DNA from 3 places in the Dermatophilus sp. B7861-1 genome. Region 3 is predicted to be linked to each of the others. Evidence: riboswitches for the same ligand, from Rfam matches in the RefSeq annotation. Region 3 holds a riboswitch; each other region holds the start of a gene.

Region 1 (4,031 bases), 940 kb from region 3:
AACCCCACCAGCAACGCCACCCCGATCAACAAGAAGGCGATCACAGCGCCCACCTTCACCAGAGCAAACCAGAACTCGAACTCACCGAAATTCTTCGCCCCGGTCAGGTTGATCAGCGTGAACAACACCATGAAAATCAACGCCAACGCCCACTGCGGAACCCCACCCCAGATACCGACAAGGATCTGCGCTGCCGCTGTCGCTTCCGCAGCGATCACAACAACCAACTGCAGCCACCACAGCCACCCCATCGCGAAACCCACCGCTGGCCCTAAAGCCCGCTCGGCATACACAGAAAACGCCCCACTGGATGGGTTCTCCGCCACCATCTCGCCAAGCATCCGCATGATGAGCATGACGACAATCCCAGCCGCGAGATAAGAAACAAGAACCGCTGGGCCTGCCGCAGTGATCCCGGCGCCCGACCCAACAAAAAGGCCTGCGCCGATAGCTGACCCCAAACTCATCATCACGAGGTGGCGGCTATTCATCGTCCCAGCCGAAGCAGACGGTGAAGCCGCAGTGGAGGGGTGTTCGCTAGACATGTGCGAAATCCTTTGCTGCAAGAGAATGCGTTAAAGGGCAGCGTAGACGCCTCGCAGCACGGTGGACACGCAAACCAAACGGGACACGGTGTGGGTTCCTGCTGCACAAACACGCACAGACACCCCCGAATGTGACCAACTATTAACAGGCGCCTCCACCACGAGACGACGTGGGACGTTGCTGCTCAACAACACTGCTGTCAATCTGAGCAAATGAGAGCGAACACCACAGCTGCCGGCGAGCTTCGCTCGATCCGCAAAACTTACGGCTCTGTCATCGCAGTCGATGATCTGTCTCTGCATGTGACACCAGGGGAAATCCTGACGCTCGTAGGCCCCAACGGTGCCGGCAAAACAACCACTATGGAAATCCTGGCCGGACTACGCAGCCCAGACTGCGGCCAAGCACTCGTCCACGGCAACATCCCCGCTACTTCTTTCAAAGCTCGGCTCCACGTAGGAATACAGCAACAAAAATCACGCCTACCTACAGGGCTGAAAGTACGAGAGGTTATCCGCTCAACTGAAGCTCTCTACCGCGACCCAGGATCGGTAGCCACGATCGTCGACCGGTTGGGGCTAAGCCCCTACCGAAACTGCCCAGTGGAGGAACTTGCGGGGCAATGGCGGCGACGCCTTGCCGTAGCGCTGGCGTGTATCGGCCGCCCTAGCCTGCTTATTTTTGATGAGCCCACCAGTGGCTTAGCTTCCGAGGATTGCAGTGACATGTGGCAGTTTTTCTGTGAGCTGCGTGATCGTGGCGCCGCGATCGTCACGTCCGCAACTGACTTCTCTGAAGCTGAAGCGTTCGCCGACCGAGGTGTTGTGCTCTCGCATGGTCGGGTAGTTGCAGCAGGGTCAGCTCCCGACATCTTCGCCGCTCTTTGTGCCTGAGGTGTTGATTGCGCGCATTGCGCGGCGCTGGTGATCTGCAGAGGCTATGGGGCGCTATTGCGCAGCGAGAGCTTCAGTGAATTGCGCGGTCCGGTCTTCGTGCGTTCGTTTGGAGCACCATGAACACAGCTGTCCGTCGGGGACGGTGTCCCAGTGGCAGCACGTGTTCCGGTCGAAGAACACCCGACTGTTAAGGCTGTCGTTGATTACCCGGAAGGTCCCGGAGCGTTGGAGCGCGGGGTGGGTGAACACCGATTCGGCTAGGTCGAGCACTTTTTCAGCGGGAAGGGTTGTTGAGGCGAACCGGAATCCGGCAGCGAGTGAGGCGGCAGCGTTTCCGCGGGCGTTTGCTATCGAGAACCGGGCGACATCGCGGAACGTGTAGGCGATGGGCATGAGGTGCTGTTCGAAAACAACATCGACTAGCGTTGTGCTGTCTGTTTCTGCGCCTTGTAGGTGGTCAATCCAGATTGCTACGGGTGAGCCGTTGTCGAATGTTGTTGCGCAGTGTTCTGCGGATACGTCTAGGACGCAGCCGGTTAGTGCCCATGCCCACGAAGTGATTGCGCACCAGCGGTGGCAGTAACGCTGGAAAACAAGAGAGGCGGCATGACGGTTGGGGGGAATACCGCGTGAAGCTGCGTGTTCTTCGATAACGGTTCGTGCCACATCCGGATCGGTCATGCTGGTTGCTGAGCGGGCCTCTGTTTCTGGCGAGGGTGTGCAGGCGACGTTCACGGATTCTCCCCAGGTCCAGGCGGGGTTAGTGCGCCCAGCTTTTTGCAGGAGATGGGTGAGGGTGGTCTCGGCTGTGTTGGGTGCGGTTTTCACGGGAGTGTGCGGCACTCTTTGTCCTCTTCGTTGTCCGTTGTATCGCGCGGAACTACAAACAGATCGGACAGTGTCGGGCTCGGTCGGGGTGGTCCGCCATACCGTTGCGCGTCAGCCCCGGGTTCGCACCGGGTTCCTGCAGACCGCCTTGGGGTGGTCACCGATCCGGATCATCATAGGGGACTGCTGTATTTCTCATATTGCTGCTACTCCCCCGGGTTGGTCGGAGAAGTGTGTGAAAAATGCGTGCACGTTTCACGGGCTGTTCGTGTTTTGCTTCGTTGGGTAAAACTTTTCTTTCATGGAATTCTGTGGGCATTTTTTTGGGGAGTGACTGTGGAACTTGCTTGCTGATTCGTTTGTGTGGGGTAAGTGCCATGGCTGGCTGGAGATGGTTTTGACACGTGGTGGATCTCATGATCAGCGGAGAGTGAAAAACTGGGTTTGACCAGCGTGGAACAGTCTGGTGGGTAGGCATTCTTAAGAGATGGAACAGCAGTCATCGACGCCTTCTGCGTCACAGTCCAGTGTGTGTGGTTCTTCACCTGTCAACGCTGGCCGCGTCCCGCAGGGTGATCTTCACCGTCTCCCGCCCGTTGGGGCGGAGTATCAACATTTATTGAATATCTCTAACCATAAGTGGTGGCGACCGTTAGTATCTTTTTCAATCATCACAGTAACCATCACTATAAGCTTTGTCGCTCTTATCTTTTTTTCTCTTCTTTTGGCGTTGATTTTTGGTGGACCAGAGGGCCTTCAAAGACAGCTGAAGACATGGGAGCCCGGGTCAAATGAGATCACATTTTTCTCTATGATTTCTTTTGATCTGGTCCTTGCGGCACTTATTCCTTGTGTTCTGATTGCCGTACGGTTTGGAAACAAGGGATGCGCTGCTTTGGTTCATTCAGTTACTGGGCGGTTCCGTTGGAGGTGGGCATTGCGTTGCATTGTTACCCTCCTCCCGGTTTGGGTTGTCTATATCGGTGTAGAGCAGTTTTTAACTGCTCCTGAGGGCAGCCACCCTGAACCGAATTTGTTGGGAATTATTTTTATCGCGATTTTTATCACGCCTCTTCAGGCAGCTGGCGAGGAGTATTTCTTCCGTGGGTGGATGATGCAAAATGTTGGTTCTTGGTTCAAGGATCCGCGGGTGGCTTTGTTTATTGCAGGAGCAGTGAGCACGGTTACTTTCGCTGTAGCTCATGGAGCAACAGATTTCTGGATTTTGGTTGATCTTGGGGGAACAGCGATTGCTTGCGTTTATCTCACGTGGCGTACGGGTGGTTTGGAAGCGGCGGTGGCACTACACACGGTGAACAACATGATTGTTGGTATCGGCTCTGGTTTAGCTGGAACGGCCAGCGCGAGCGTTGTTACTGAATCGACAACGGGGTCTTTTGTTGGCACGTTGGTTTCTGTCGCCATGAACGTGTTGGCTGTTGTTATTTTGCTGCGTTTAACTCGTAGCACTGATGTGGCCAACCGGGCGCATGAGCCATATGCCGCCCCTGCTATCCCCTGATTTAGGTAGGCGTATTAGTTATCACGAGTGCGGCTCTCCCCCATCCTTACCCCGGGAAGGAGAGCCGCACTTTTCAGTTCTCGATAGGCGCGGCACTGCAGGTCGGTTGTTTTTTCCGCGCCTTTACGCCTTTAAGCCCTGTCGTACCGAAGAGCACGGGAGCACCTACTACCGCGACATAGTTGAACAATATTGGCTCTGGTATCTGCAAGAGCCCCCACAAGAGCCACACAAAAGAA
Region 2 (4,031 bases), 920 kb from region 3:
CCATCTTCATCGTCGACGCCAGCGGCTCCATGGGCGCCCAAAACCGCATGACCGCAGCCAAAGGCGCCATCCTCTCCCTCCTCCTCGACGCCTACCAAAAACGCAACCGCGTCGCCCTCATCACCTTCCACCACCGCAACGCCCACATCCTCCTACCCCCCACCTCCTCCATCGAACTAGCCGGACGCCTCCTGACCGACCTACCCATCGGCGGCCCCACCCCACTACCCACCGCCCTAACCACCACCAGCCGCCTCCTACACAACCTCCTACACAAAACCCCCGAACTACGCCCCCTACTCATCCTCGTCAGCGACGGCTGCGCCAACATCGACCTCGACGGCGACCCCACACCCAGCGCAATCAACCAAGCCCACCGCCTCGCCACCAACCTCGGCAAAGACCCCCGAACCCGCTGGATAGTCGTCGACACCGAAAACCCCACCACTGCCCGACTCGGCCACGCCGCCGCCCTCGCACACGCCCTCAACGCCCCCTGCCACACCATCGACGAACTCCACGCAGACGACCTCATCCACCTCGTCCGCACCCAAATCCCCCACTAACCACACCCCGCAGGAGCCCCCATGCACCGCCCCCCATACCCCTTCGCCGCCATCGTCGGACAAGACGAAATGCGCCTAGCCCTCCTCCTAGCCGTCATCTCCCCCGCACTATCCGGCGTACTCATCCGCGGCGAAAAAGGCACCGCCAAATCCACTGCCGTACGCGCCCTAGCCGAACTACTCCCCACCCACCCCGAAATCGACGGATCCCCCTTCCACCTCTCCCCCGAGGAATACCACGACCTACGCGAACATCTCGAACCCAACCTCGGTGATACACCCCCCATCAAAAACGTCCGCGTACCCGTCATCGAACTACCCATCGGCGCCACCGAAGACCGCATCACCGGCACCCTCAACCTCGAACACGCCCTCAAAGACGGAACCCGCCGCCTCGACCCAGGCCTGCTCGCCGCCGCACACCGCGGCATCCTCTACGTCGACGAAGTCAACCTCCTCGACGACCACCTCGTCGACCTACTCCTGGACTCAGCCGCAATGGGCGTCAACACCGTCGAACGCGAAGGCGTAAGCCTCTCCCACCCCGCCCGGTTCACCCTCATCGGCACCATGAACCCCGAAGAAGGAGAACTACGTCCACAATTCCTCGACCGCTTCGGCCTATGCGTCACCATCAACGGATCAACATCCATCGCCGAACGTATCCAAATCGTCGAACGCCGCCTAGCCTACGAAGACGACCCCGCAGGCTTCGTCTGCCGCTGGGAAGAAGAATCCCGCCGCCTCTCCCGCCGCATCGCCGGAGCAATGCACCGCGTCAAAGACGTCACCGTCCCCCGCGAACACCTCTACACCGTAGCTCGAACCTGCATGGAAGCAGGTGTTGACGGACACCGCGCCGACATCATGATGCTCCGCGCAGCCAAAGCACTCGCAGCCTGGCACGGACGCGGAACCATCACCGAAAACGACCTCGACGAAGCAGCCCACCTCGTCCTCCCCCACCGCATGCGCCGCCGCCCACTGGAAGCAATCGGCGAGGTCCCCACGACCACCACCAGACACTCCTAACCCCTCTCGCCGCGGTACACACCTGTCCGTTATCCGGTCGGACATGAGACGAAAAACCGCGTCACGCTTAGACTCCCGGGCACACGACGCAGAAACGGGAAGCCGGTGAAAAACCGGCACGGTCCTCGCCACTGTGATCAGGAAGCTCCGCCTCACACATGCCACTGGAGTCCCTCCGGGAAGGCTGAGGAAGAGCGTTCGACCTGAAAGTCAGGAGACCGCCTGCGCCGTCACCAATATGCCGATCCACGAGTGATGGACGGCCGCGGCGTCACCTTAAGGCATGCCCACAAACAGGCACGCCCGCGCATCGACACCTGCGGCTCATCCGCTCCCTCGTGGTGAAGCTCCAAAATTGCCGAGGAGAGCAATAATGAGTGAACAGCCCACCCTGGTCGAACGCCTCGACGCAGGCCCCGTGATCTGCGCAGAAGGATTCCTGTTCGAACTGGAACGCCGCGGATACCTCACCGCAGGCGAATTCGTACCCGAGGTAGCCCTAGAACATCCAGACGCACTACGAGCCCTGCACGTGGACTTCCAACGCGCTGGCTCTGACATCGTCGAAGCCTTCACCTACAACGGCCACCGCGAAAAAATGCGCGTCATCGGTAAAGAAGACCTACTCGAACCACTGAACCGCGCCGCACTGCAAATCGCCCGCAACGTCGCCGATGCCGTCCCCGGCAACCTCATGGCCGGCAACATCAGCAACAGCAATATCTGGGACCCCGCAGACCCCGCATCCCAAGCCGAAGTACGCGCCATGTTCACCGAAATGGTGGGCTGGGCCGTCGACGAAGGCGCCGACCTCATCATCGGTGAAACGTTCTACTACGCAGGCGAAGCACTCACCGCCCTCGAAGTAGCAAAAAGCAGCGGTCTGCCCGTAGTACTCACCATCGCACCGATGGCCGCCAATGAAATGACCGACGGCGTCGACATTGTCGAAACAGCCTGCCGCTTAGAACAAGGCGGCGCAGACGTAGTAGGACTGAACTGCTTCCGCGGACCAGAAACGATGATGCCCTGGCTACGCGCCATCCGAAAGGCAGTGACCTGCCACGTAGGGGCACTACCTATCCCCTACCGCACCTCCCAAGAAGAACCCACCTTCTTCAACCTCTCCGACGTCTCTGCCAGCGTTCCCTCGCCACACGGACGTGCTTTCCCCACCGCCCTCGACCCGCTCTACACCAACCGGTACGAGATCGAGGCGTTCGCCAAAGAAGCATTCGATCTCGGCGCCCACTACCTCGGCGTGTGCTGCGGCGCGAGCCCGATGCTGGTACGTCAGGTAGCTGAAGCCGTTGGCAAATACACCGAGGCCAGCCGATTCTCAGAGAACATGAGCAACCACTTCATGTACGGCAACAACGACCGGCTACCTGAGCACATCGTCGCACTGGGGTCGCACGCCTGACCCTGTGACGGGCTGAACGAGCCACTGCAACCGACGGCTCACCTGCAGTAATCCTGGCCAATTCCTGCATCCACGAAAGCAGAACATCACCGCCAGGCACACAGGTAAGCGGCGGTAACCGACACCCTGCCGGGTACCGCCGCTTACCTGCACAGTGCAGACAAATCAGTTATCAACCAGCCGTGCCCTCACTACCAACGCGGGCATGCCGGTAGCTGTACGTCACGTAAATAACCACACCGATCCCAAACCACACCAGGAACCGAATCCACGTCTCCAAAGACAAGTTGGTCATCAAAAACAGGCATGCCAACACCGAAATTATTGGCACAACGGGTGAGAACGGGACCCGGAAAGGCCGTTTCAGGTCTGGGCGAGTTCGCCGTAGCACCGGCACAGCCACGCTGACAACGACAAACGCAAACAGTGTTCCGATGGCGACCATGTCAGCCAGTTCCGCCAACGGAACGAAGCCGCCAAGAAGGACAACAAAAGCCGTCGTCAAAAGCGTCATCCTCGAGGGGGTGCCGTACTTGGGATGCAACCGACCAATCCACGCTGGTAGAAGTTTGTCTCGGCCCATCGCGAAACCGATCCGCCCCATCCCTACGATGTCCACCAAAATCACCGAAGTCAGGCCACAAATCGCGGCGATAGAGATCAGAACTCCAGCCCACCCCAACCCGACAGAGGTGAACGCTGCAGCCAAAGGAGCCCCTTCATCAATGCGGTTGTAGGGAACCATTCCGGTGATCACAGCGGAGACGCCCATGTACAAAATCATGCACAGTACCAACGCGCCGATCAGTCCTCGAGGCATGTCTTTGGCGGGGTTCGTGGATTCTTCAGCCATGTTCGCTACTGATTCGAACCCGGAATAGGCGAAGAAAACCACTGCCGTTGCGGTAAGCACTCCACCAATCCCGAATGCTGCAGGCTCAAAACCGAACACCCACTGCGAAAGAGGCTGCTTCAATCCTGATGCGGTGTCGGCAGCACTGGGCTGCGAC
Region 3 (4,031 bases):
CGATTGCAAGAGATCGGCTTAGCCTTACCTGAAGTAGCACTTCCCGTAGGTTCATACGTTCCCGCCAAAGCCGACGGACGACGTATCCACACCTCCGGCCAACTTCCTCTCGTCAATGGGGCCCTTCCCATCACAGGAAAAGTAGGTGCCGAGGTATCCGTTGAACAAGCACAAGAGCTAGCGCGAACCTGCGTGCTCAACGCCATCGCCGCAGTCAAATCAGTAGTGGGCGACCTCGACCAGGTCCAGAGCGTTGTCAAAGTTGTTGGCTTCGTCGCCAGCGACCCAACATTCACCCAACAGCCCGCCGTCATCAACGGCGCCTCCGACCTGCTCGCACAGGCCTTCGGAGACATCGGCGTGCATGCACGCAGCGCTGTTGGAGTGGCAGTCCTACCCATGGATGCCCCCGTCGAAGTCGAAATCGTCGTAGCACTACGCGAGGAATGACCCTGCTCGAACAGTCACAAAGCCCCGGAAACGGAGCACCATCACCGTTTGTGACGGTGCTGCGTGCCCCGAACCCGGGGCCCATGACACTCGAAGGAACCAACACCTACATCCTTCGCGCCCCAGGTAAAAAACACAGCATCATCATCGACCCCGGCCCCGCCGACCCCACCCACATCGCCACCATTCTCACCACCGCTACCAGCGACGAAGCCGAAATCTCTCACCTACTGCTCACACACCATCACGCAGACCACGCAGCCGCGATCCCCCTGATCGAAAAAGCCACCGGCCTACAAGCCTTATCCATCGGCACCTCCACTCTCACCGACGGGCAAACACTGCACGCCGAGGGGCTCACCCTGCACGTCATCGCCACCCCTGGCCACACAGCAGACTCCACAACCTTCCGACTTCACGAAGCACCCCTGCTATTCACCGGTGACACCATCCTGGGCCGCGGCACCACATGGCTGGACTACCCCGACGGAACCCTCACCGACTACCTACGTACACTCCATCTACTCAGCGACCTCCTGCGAGACAAAGGCGAGCACACACTCCTGCCCGGGCACGGCCCCACGCACTCCTACACCGCCCCCATCCTGGACGCTTACATCCAGCACCGCACCGCCCGCCTGCGCCAAATCCGCGCTGCACGCGATAGCGGAGCTGGCACTGACATCGAAGCCATCACCAACATCGTCTACCGCGACCAACCCGAAAGCGTCCTAGCCGCAGCACGCATCTGCGTAGCAGCTCAGCTCGACCATCTCCGCCACCATGACACCCTGTGACCTATACCCTCTGTGAGCAGCAACAAATACGACTCCGCAGCCACCAAAACCACTGCTACGCTGAGAAAGCCAGTCGCCCACGGGGCCAGGGAATCCGGTGCAAAACCGGAACTGACGCGCAGCGGTAAGGGAGACGGGCGGGGCACACACGCCACTGGAACACTCTGGGAAGGCGCCCCGCACCGAGGGACCCCAAGTCCGAATACCTGCTGGTGATCGCCCCGTCACCTGCGGGCGCGGATCGAGAATCAGGCCTCGCGACCCAGGCCCACCGGTCCCAGGAGCCACACCGTGCGCCCACACCCCCACCACATCACCGTAGCCGCCTGCATCCTCCTGCTTACCGCCTGCGCTGGCGCCCCCACCACACCCACCAACACCAGCAGCAATACCGCACCCATCACCTTGACTAACTGCGGCGAAAAAATCACCGTCACCACCCCACCACGCAGACTCGTCACCCTCAACCAAGGCGCCACCGAAACAGCACTCGCCCTTGGCCTGGCCCCCCGCATGGCAGGCACTGCCTACCTCGACGACACCATCGCCCCCACCTACAAAACCGCCTACGCAACCGTCCCCGTCCTCGCCAAGGAATACCCCAGCAAAGAACAATTCCTCGCAGCCAAACCCGATTTCGCCTACTCCGCCTACGCCAGCGCCTTCACCGACAAAGCCGTCGGCACCCGAAACGAACTCACCTCCGAAGGCATCAACACCTACACCAGCCCCTTCGGATGTCCCAAAGGCACCCCCACCGCCGAGGCCACCTTCGAAAACGGCTGGAACGAAATCGCTGAAATCGCCAAAATATTTGCCGTCACCCCCACCGCCGACGCCCTCATCACCACCCAGAAAAAACACCTCGACGAAATTCGCACCAAAGCCACCGGCAAAAACCACACCATCTTCTGGTAAGACTCCGGCGACAAAACCCCCACCGTCGGCGCCGGAGCAGGCGGCCCACACCTAATCATGAACGCCGTCGGCGCCACCAACATCTTCGACAACCTTCCCGGAGGCTGGAGCGAAGGCTCATGGGAAAAAGTCGTCGCCGCCAACCCCGACGTCATCGTCCTGGCTGACGCCAGCTGGAACACCGCCGAAAAAAAGAAAAATTACCTCACCAACGACCCGGTCCTATCCCAACTCGACGCCGTAAAAAACAACCGATTCATCACAATCCCCTTCAGCGAAAGCACACCCGGAGTCCGCCTCGTCGACGGCGCCCGCTCCATCAGCAACCAACTCGCCCAACTCGACCAGTGACCCGCTTCATCTACACCGCAGCCACCCTCACCCTCCTCCTGGCTGCCAGCAGCATCATCGTCCTAGGAATCGGATCCGTCCCCATCCCACCCACCGACGTCATCGACGTGATTGCCCGCCGCGTCCACCTCATTCACGGCGACCACGTCACCATCTTCACCGACCGAATCATCTGGGAACTACGCCTACCCCGCATCATGGCCACCATCGCCGTCGGCGCCGCCCTAGCCCAATGCGGATGCATCCTCCAAGCACTCACCGGCAACGACCTGGCCGACCCCTACCTCCTGGGCATCTCCAGCGGAGCAGCCGTCGGCGCCGTCGCTGCAATCATCCTCGGCTGGACCATCCCCGGACTACCCCCAGCAGTAGCCACCACCGTCACCGCCTTCACCGGCGCAATCGCAGCTCTAGCCCTGGTTCTGGGTCTTGCCACCGGCCGCTCCGGCGCACTCCCACCCGGACGAACCATTCTCGCCGGAATAGCCATCAGCCAACTCGCTGGCGCATTCACCTCCTTCGTCGTCATGATCTTCGGCGGCTACTCCGGAGCCCGTGAAGTCATGACCTGGATGCTTGGCTCCTTCAGCGGAATCCGCGCACCACATGCTTGGCTCATCACCATCACCACCCTGCTCGCCACCACAGCGCTCATCACCTCCGCCCCCGCCCTCGACGCCTTCGCCTTCGGAGAAACCTCCGCTCGCTCCCTAGGAATCCGCGTCGAACACACCCGCTGGGCACTCTTCACCGGATGCGCCCTACTGACCGCAACCACCGTCGCCACCGTCGGCCCCATCGGCTTCGTCGGACTGACCATCCCACACATCATGCGCCTGATCATCGGACCAACCCACCGCCGCCTGCTCCCCGCATCCGCCCTCGCAGGCGCACTCCTGCTCCTGTGGTCTGACACCGCAGCCCGCGCGCTCAACCCCGGCCAAGAAATCCCCATCGGAGTCATCACCGCCGCTATCGGAGCCCCTGTCCTCGTCGCCCTCCTGAGAAACCACGCCCGCCACTCATGAACATCACCACACGCAACCTCAGCTGGAACACTCACGGACGCGACATCGTCGCCCATCTCGACTTCACCATCCCAGCCGCCACAACCACCGCCATTGTCGGCCCTAACGGATGCGGAAAAACCACCACCCTTCACCTCCTCGCTGGCATACGCCGCCCCACCACCGGAAGCATCCACTTCAACGACGACGACGTCACCCACATGCCACCACGCCACCGCGCCCGCCTCTGCGCACTCCTGGAACAACACCCCCACACTCCTCTAGACCTCACCGTCCGACACATCGTCGAACTCGGACGCACACCACATCGCGGACGATGGCACAACCCCCACGACACCGACGCCGTCACCACCGCCATGCACACCGCAGGCATCACCCACCTCGCCGACCGAACCTGGCCCACCCTCTCCGGCGGAGAACGTCAACGCGTACAGCTGGCCCGTGCTCTGGCCCAAGAACCTCGCATCCTCCTGCTCGACGAACCCAC

Evidence for each region. A riboswitch is a leader RNA that binds a small molecule or an ion and turns the genes downstream of it on or off. The one in region 3 is predicted to bind cobalamin.
Region 1: another riboswitch for cobalamin. It lies ahead of AC2T9U_RS06635 (hypothetical protein); the one in region 3 lies ahead of AC2T9U_RS10775 (ABC transporter substrate-binding protein).
Region 2: another riboswitch for cobalamin. It lies ahead of AC2T9U_RS06725 (homocysteine S-methyltransferase family protein); the one in region 3 lies ahead of AC2T9U_RS10775 (ABC transporter substrate-binding protein).

The regions. Positions count from the first base shown of each region.
Region 1 covers NZ_CM180082.1:1,497,933-1,501,963, forward strand. Annotated here, with positions in the region: gene AC2T9U_RS06625 (amino acid permease) at 1-545, opposite strand, end outside; gene AC2T9U_RS06630 (ABC transporter ATP-binding protein) at 759-1,439, shown strand; gene AC2T9U_RS06635 (hypothetical protein) at 1,494-2,285, opposite strand; cobalamin riboswitch at 2,319-2,450, opposite strand; gene AC2T9U_RS06640 (CPBP family intramembrane glutamic endopeptidase) at 2,758-3,792, shown strand.
Region 2 covers NZ_CM180082.1:1,519,025-1,523,055, forward strand. Annotated here, with positions in the region: gene AC2T9U_RS06715 (VWA domain-containing protein) at 1-566, shown strand, start outside; gene AC2T9U_RS06720 (magnesium chelatase ATPase subunit I) at 588-1,598, shown strand; cobalamin riboswitch at 1,651-1,839, shown strand; gene AC2T9U_RS06725 (homocysteine S-methyltransferase family protein) at 1,972-3,021, shown strand; gene AC2T9U_RS06730 (APC family permease) at 3,194-4,031, opposite strand, start outside.
Region 3 covers NZ_CM180082.1:2,442,788-2,446,818, reverse strand. Annotated here, with positions in the region: gene AC2T9U_RS10785 (RidA family protein) at 1-450, shown strand, start outside; gene AC2T9U_RS10780 (MBL fold metallo-hydrolase) at 534-1,247, shown strand; cobalamin riboswitch at 1,301-1,475, shown strand; partial or broken gene AC2T9U_RS10775 (ABC transporter substrate-binding protein) at 1,761-2,516, shown strand; gene AC2T9U_RS10770 (FecCD family ABC transporter permease) at 2,513-3,544, shown strand; gene AC2T9U_RS10765 (ABC transporter ATP-binding protein) at 3,541-4,031, shown strand, end outside.